DNA from 2 places in the Marinobacter sp. MBR-105 genome. Region 2 is predicted to be linked to the other one. Evidence: predicted binding sites of a transcription regulator. Region 2 holds the regulator's gene; the other holds the start of a gene.
What was found. The regulator FliA, encoded in region 2, starts transcription of late flagellar genes. The targets are predictions, from matches to a motif close to CTAAAGTTTNNNNNNNNNNNGCCGNTAA.

Region 1 (3,275 bases), on a different contig from region 2:
CTCCGAGCTCTTGCGGGAGTTGTTCATACGTTCCACCGAAGCCTTGGACTCCGCCACAAAGCCATCAATCATTTCCCGGATCTGATCAGCCGATTCCGCTGACCGCTTGGCCAGCTGGCGCACTTCGTCGGCAACCACCGAGAAACCGCGACCGTGCTCGCCGGCCCGGGCTGCCTCAATGGCAGCGTTCAGGGCCAGCAGGTTGGTCTGCTCAGTAACCGCGTGAATCACATCCAGCACCTGCTGAATATCGTTCGACTTCTCGGCCAGGGCATTGATGCTGCGAGCGGTGTCTTCCATTTCCTGGGACAGCTGATTGACCGCCCCCTGAGCGCTATTAATGGTCTCGCCACCCTCTTTGGCCATGCGGTCCGCATCGGAAGCTGCGCCTTCCACCTCATTGGCATTGCCGGAGATTTGCTGAATCGTTGCCGCCATTTCGTTGATGGCCGAAGCAATCTGGTCGGTTTCCGAACCCTGCTCCTGAACCGACTGGCGGGTTTCATTCGCCACCCGGCTGAGTTCTTCAGCCGCCGAAGCCACCTGGTCGGTGGTAGAGCCGACCTCACGGATGGTGTCCTGAATCTTGATGACGAAGTGGTTGAAGCGGCGGCCCAGAACGGCCAGCTCATCTTTACCATCTTCCGGCAGGCGCTGGCGCAGGTCGCCCTCACCGTCGGCAATCTCCCGCATCATGTCGCTGACCTTGTTCAGCGGCGCAGTCACGGTGCGGCCAATGACCAACCCGATTACCAACGAAATCACCACCACCACAATGGTCAGCAGTAAAATGAAGCCCATAGCAGACGTCATGGTTGCATCGATTTCTTGCCGGGCAGCGGCCACCGCTCTCTGAACATCGGTTACATACACGCCGGAACCTATCATCCAGTCCCAGCCCGGAATGATAGTGGAGTAGGAGACTTTCGGTTCCACCTGGCCGGTAGCAGGGTTGGTCCACTCATAAGGCATGAAGCCATCGTCACCTGTCGCGTCAAACAACCCGCGAACCAGCTTTTGGGTGTTCGGATTGGTAGTCGGGCCTTCCTTGGAGGGGTCCGGTGCATAGGCGAGATTGAACAGACTGCGATCGTAGGCGAAGACATAGTTGTTCTGACCGAACTTGATTGACCGCAACCGCTCTCGCGCCTCTTCCTGCGCCTCCTGCTCCGAAAAACCGGGAGTGGACTTGGCCTCAAGCACCACGGATTTCGCGGTTTCAACCAGATTTTTCAAACCTTCCTTGCGCGCTTCCAACAGTTCCTGCTCGAGGCGTTGCAACTCTGCCTCTCCATTGGCCCGGATCTGGTTCGCCGTAATCCATGCAACTGTTCCAGCCGTAATCAGTACAGGCACCAATACACCAATCAGAAGCCGTGTTCTGATGGTCAGGTTGCTCATGAAGGTCATGGTCTTCGCTCCGGGGTCATTTCTTGTAATCCTTTGATTATGCACAAACGCAACCCGCACTCCGTTGCAGTTTGTTAAAAGCTGTATACCAAACGCAGGTCAGGAACAGGTTTTTATGTAAACAAGCCCGTCATATCAGTGTCATACGTCTAAATACGTATCGGCCGTCATGTAAACGACTTGAGGCTGTGTCAGACTAAGGTCTGAACATTCAGCTCATGAGCAAGCATGCATGAAACGGCTTTTTCTTATCCGCCACGCCAAATCGAGCTGGAACGACGACAGCCTCTGCGACCAGGAACGCCCACTGAATGACAGAGGCCAAAGCCAGCTTGCGCCGCTCGCGCGGGCAATGAAATGCCTGGGCGCGCTGTCCGGTGCCATTTATGCAAGCCCCGCTGTGCGAGCCCAGCAAACGCTGGCAGGTGCACTCAGCGTCAACGACCAGCCGGCCCATGTCCGCACCGAAAACGAGCTTTACACCTTCGACTTCCGGCGTCTATTACGCTGGCTGCAGAATCTGGATAACGCTCAGAACCGCATCACCCTCATCGGCCACAACCCGGCATTACTCGAACTGGCCGCCTTTCTGGTACCCCAGGCTCCGTTCGAATTGCCAACCGCCAGTATCCTGGAGATCCGGCTGCCGGTAAGGCACTGGAAGAAAGTGGACAAAAACAAGGGTGCACTGGAAACCTTCCTGACGCCTCGTGATTTCAGTTACAACGAATTCCGGCGCAAGAACCGAAAAGCCAGTCCCGACGCCACTGATCTGGACCAGAACACGCTCCCGGAGGTTTTACAGCAGCTGAACAACCAGTTGGAACTTCTGACCCCTGGGGTGATGCTGGGGCTGGATGACGAATTCCTGCACCAATACCGCATTGCCCTTCGCCGCAGTCGGGCCATTGCCGAACCCCTGGCCGAGATTACCGGCGATCGCCAACTACAGGAGCATATCCGAGAACTGAAGCGACATGCCCGGGCCACCAGCGCCCTGCGGGATCTGCACGTATTTCTTCAGGATATCCCCGAGCTGTGCCACGACAACCCACAACTCTGCACCACGCTGACCGACTGGGCGCGGCTCAGGGCATCTAAAGCACAGCGCAAACTGGCCAAACGCCTTGGCCAGAAACGCTACCAGCAAAGCCTGTCGCGCTGGCAAGACTATATTGAGTCCAAATCTTTTCATAAGCTGGCTGCAAACCTGCGGAAAAAAGACATCCAGGCCGCGACAAACCGCCGCCTGAAGCAGTTCAACCGAAAAACCGCAGAACTGCTGCACACCGCTCCGGATGAAGCCCTGCACCAGCTGCGCAAGAACCTCAAGCGTATCCGCTATCTTCTGGAACTGGATGCCCGGTACAGCAAGCCATTCCGGAAAGAGCTACGCCAGCGACAGGATCTGTACGGCCGTTTCCAGGATCTGCATGTCCAGATCGAGCTGACCCGACGATTCCTCGCCGACCATCCGGAGTGCGACGGGGTGTCACTGACTGGCAAACTTGAGCAAGAGAAAGCCAATACCCGCAGGCAAATACTGGCTATGGGTGGACTGAACGTCTGAGGCCTCAAGAAGAAGGTTCGGGCCGAGCTTGGCCACCCGGACCTGTTCCGGATTCAGGCCCAGGTCTTCCAGGGTCTCATGGATGTCGTCCAGTGCATCGTCTTTCGGTGCCGCCAGCAACAGCTCCCGAACTGACTCCAGAACCATCTTCACCGGCACCGTCATAAAGTAGACCGAAATCACCAGCATCATTACCGGGTCGGCATACACGGCCAGCTCCGCCCAATGACTGCGTTCCAGCAGCCAGGCCGCGCCAAAACCAATCATTACGGCAGCGCTTAGGGCACTGTCCATC
Region 2 (3,275 bases):
AAGCAGTCACTGAAAATGCTGGCGACCGGCGTTCGTACCGGTCGCGAAGACTGGCTTGATGCCGGCGGTATCTATGCCCTGGTCGGGCCAACCGGGTCTGGCAAAACCACCACCATTGGCAAGCTGGCGGCCCGCTACGTCCTTGAGCATGGTCCGGATTCGTTGGCACTGGTGACCACCGACCGCTATCGTGTGGCCGCTCATGAACAGCTCTTCGTGTTCGGCCGCATCCTGAATGTGCCCGTGCGTGTGGTGGATGAGAGCCATTCCCTGGATGACATTCTTGATGAGTTATCGGATCGACACCTGGTGCTGATTGACACTGCCGGCCTGACCAGTGCCGACCGCGGTTACCAGGAACAACTGGCGGAGTTGGCTCGCAGCGATCACAATATCCGTACACATCTGGTGGTCTCCGCCACCAGTCAGCCACGTATCATGAAATCCGTGTGGCATTGCTATAAGATGGCAAGCCTTGCAGGCTGCATCATGACCAAGATTGATGAGGCCCTGACCCTGGGCGAAGCGCTCGGGTTCGTTATGGAGACCAGCTTACCGGTGGCCTGGTACACCGATGGCCAGAAGATACCGGAAGATCTCCAGAGGGCGGAGGCCATTCCGTTAGTGCGCCTGGGCGTAGAACGGCTTAAGGCCGTGCAGAGCGCACAGACAGTCGCCGAAGGTGCCTGAGCCTCGTTGGCGACCAGAATAAAACACCGGCACGCGTGCCCGTACAAGAACGTAGTAAGAGACTGATAACAGTATGAGCAGACCACATCCGGTTCAGGTGATTGCGGTTTCCGGCGGCAAGGGCGGTGTCGGCAAGAGCAATGTTTCGGTCAATCTCGGTATCGCCCTGGCCCAGAAGGGGCGCCGGGTTGTCTTGCTGGACGCGGATCTCGGGCTCGCCAACATCGATGTGTTGCTCGGCATTACCGCCAATCGAAATCTTCAAGACGTACTCAGCGGCGATTGTGATCTGAAAGACGTGCTGGTGAATGGCCCTGGCGGTATCAAGATTGTACCGGCTTCCTCCGGCACCCAGCGTATGACCCAACTCAGCGCCATGGAACATGCCGGCCTGATCAACGCTTTCAGTGAGCTGGGCGACCAGATTGACGTCCTGATTGTGGATACCGCCGCAGGTATTTCTGAATCGGTGGTCAGCTTCCTCAGGGCCTCGCAGGAACTTCTGCTGGTGGTCTGCGACGAACCTACTTCCATTACCGATGCCTACGCGCTGATCAAACTGATGAACCGGGATTATGGCACCAACCGCTTCCGTATCCTGGCAAACCAGGTCCGCAATGAGCAGGAAGGCCGCCATCTGTTTGAAAAACTGACCCGGGTCACCGAGCGTTTTCTGGATGTGGCACTACAATATGTAGGTATCGTGCCTTACGACGAGGCCGTCAAGAAAGCCGTCCAAAGACAGAAAGCGGTATTGGATGCCTATCCGAGGGCGAAAGCCTCGCTGGCTATCCGGGCTCTGGCCGAAAAAGTGGACAGTTGGCCTTTGCCGTCCTCTCCCAGGGGGCATCTCGAGTTCTTCGTGGAGCGGCTCGTCGAAGTCTGATCTGAATCCAGTCCTACAAGAAAACCGGATACATGACATTGGCGAAAAATCTGGGAATTTACCATCAGGCCGGCGCCAGGAGCCCTTCAGCCCTGATTGAAGAGCATGCGCCGCTGGTCAAGAAAATCGCCCTTCATCTCATGGCCCGACTGCCCGCATCGGTGCAGCTCGAAGACCTTATGCAGGCCGGTATGATTGGCCTGCTGGAGGCTGCGCAGCGCTACTCTTCAGGCAAGGGCGCCACCTTTGAAACCTATGCCGGCATTCGCATCCGTGGCGCCATGGTGGACGAAATCCGCAAAGGCGACTGGGTGCCCCGCTCAGTGCATCGTAATGCCCGGCGAATCGCCAGTGCCATCAAACAAGTGGAAGATCGTACCGGGCGCGAGGCCCAGGATGCTGAAGTGGCCGAAGAGCTCGGCATTGGTCTGGACGAATATCACGCCTCACTGGCCGACGCTAACAGCGGTCGACTTTTTAGCCTTGATGAGCTCAATGAATCCGGCGAGCTGCCGATAGAAGAACCAGAGGCCAGTGAGAATCCACTGGACGGTATTGCTTCCGGCGCTTTCCAGCGCAGTCTGGCGGACGCCATCGAGCAATTGCCTGAGCGCGAAAAGCTGGTGTTGAGCCTGTACTACCAGGAAGAGCTCAACCTCAAGGAAATCGGCGCGGTACTTGGGGTCAGTGAGAGTCGGGTAAGCCAGATTCACAGCCAGGCGGCGTTGCGACTTCGCAGCCGGCTGGCCGAGTGGCGGGATGGTGACAACGACTGATCGGCCAGGTGCTGTGTTTCTCTCTCAGCAAGCTGTGTAGCTTTTGGTAAACGATGCTTTACAACGTGCGCAAACACCACACAATAAGCGCTTAAGGTAGCAGCCTGCTAGACTTCCAAAAGGCTGAATGAATTCCGGGTGTTACTGACTGGAGGTCCCATTGGACAAGAACATGAAAATTCTCATTGTGGATGACTTCTCCACAATGCGACGCATCATCAAAAACCTGCTGCGAGATCTCGGCTTCACCAATACGGATGAAGCAGACGATGGCAACACCGCGTTGCCCATGCTCCGAAGCGGCAAGTATGACTTCCTGGTGACTGACTGGAACATGCCCGGCATGTCGGGCTTTGACCTTCTGAAGGCTGTCCGTGCTGATGAAAACCTGAAGAACCTGCCGGTTCTGATGGTAACGGCAGAGGCTAAGCGGGACCAGATCGTGGCTGCGGCTCAGGCCGGGGTGAACGGGTATGTGGTCAAGCCTTTCACGGCAGCCGTGCTGAAGGAAAAGATCGAGAAAATCTTCGAACGAATCCAGTAACCAGAGGTCGGATGGCTCGCCATGAGTGATACCAAACAGAACCATCAGGGCCTTGATCCGGAGGTGGCGGAGAAGCTTCAAAAGCAGGCCTCCGACCTGGCCGAGAATGTAAACGCCGGGAATTATGCCAAGGCGATGACCCTGATCAATGAACTGAGCGAGGTTCGCGATCAGAGTCTGTATCGGGAAGTGGGGCGACTGACCCGCAGCCTCCATGAGGCAATCCGGAACTTCCAGATAGACCCGCGTAATGCCGAGCAGAAAGAAGTGCTGTCGAAGATGAGCGACGCTTCTGACCGTCTGGCCTATGTGGTTCAGATGACCAGCCAGGCGGCGAACCGCACCATGGATCTGGTTGAGGAAAGCATGCCGGTGGCTC

Region 1: the regulator FliA is predicted to act here: its motif matches at 1,568-1,595, upstream of ACSSVV_RS13685 (methyl-accepting chemotaxis protein).

The regions. Positions count from the first base shown of each region.
Region 1 is NZ_JBRJHG010000011.1:84,851-88,125, forward strand. Features, by position in the region: gene ACSSVV_RS13685 (methyl-accepting chemotaxis protein) at 1-1,410, opposite strand, end outside; gene ACSSVV_RS13690 (CHAD domain-containing protein) at 1,643-2,980, shown strand; gene ACSSVV_RS13695 (cation diffusion facilitator family transporter) at 2,903-3,275, opposite strand, start outside.
Region 2 is NZ_JBRJHG010000001.1:546,007-549,281, reverse strand. Features, by position in the region: gene flhF (flagellar biosynthesis protein FlhF) at 1-690, shown strand, start outside; gene ACSSVV_RS02645 (MinD/ParA family protein) at 764-1,576, shown strand; gene ACSSVV_RS02640 (RNA polymerase sigma factor FliA) at 1,609-2,352, shown strand; gene cheY (chemotaxis response regulator CheY) at 2,513-2,896, shown strand; gene ACSSVV_RS02630 (protein phosphatase CheZ) at 2,918-3,275, shown strand, end outside.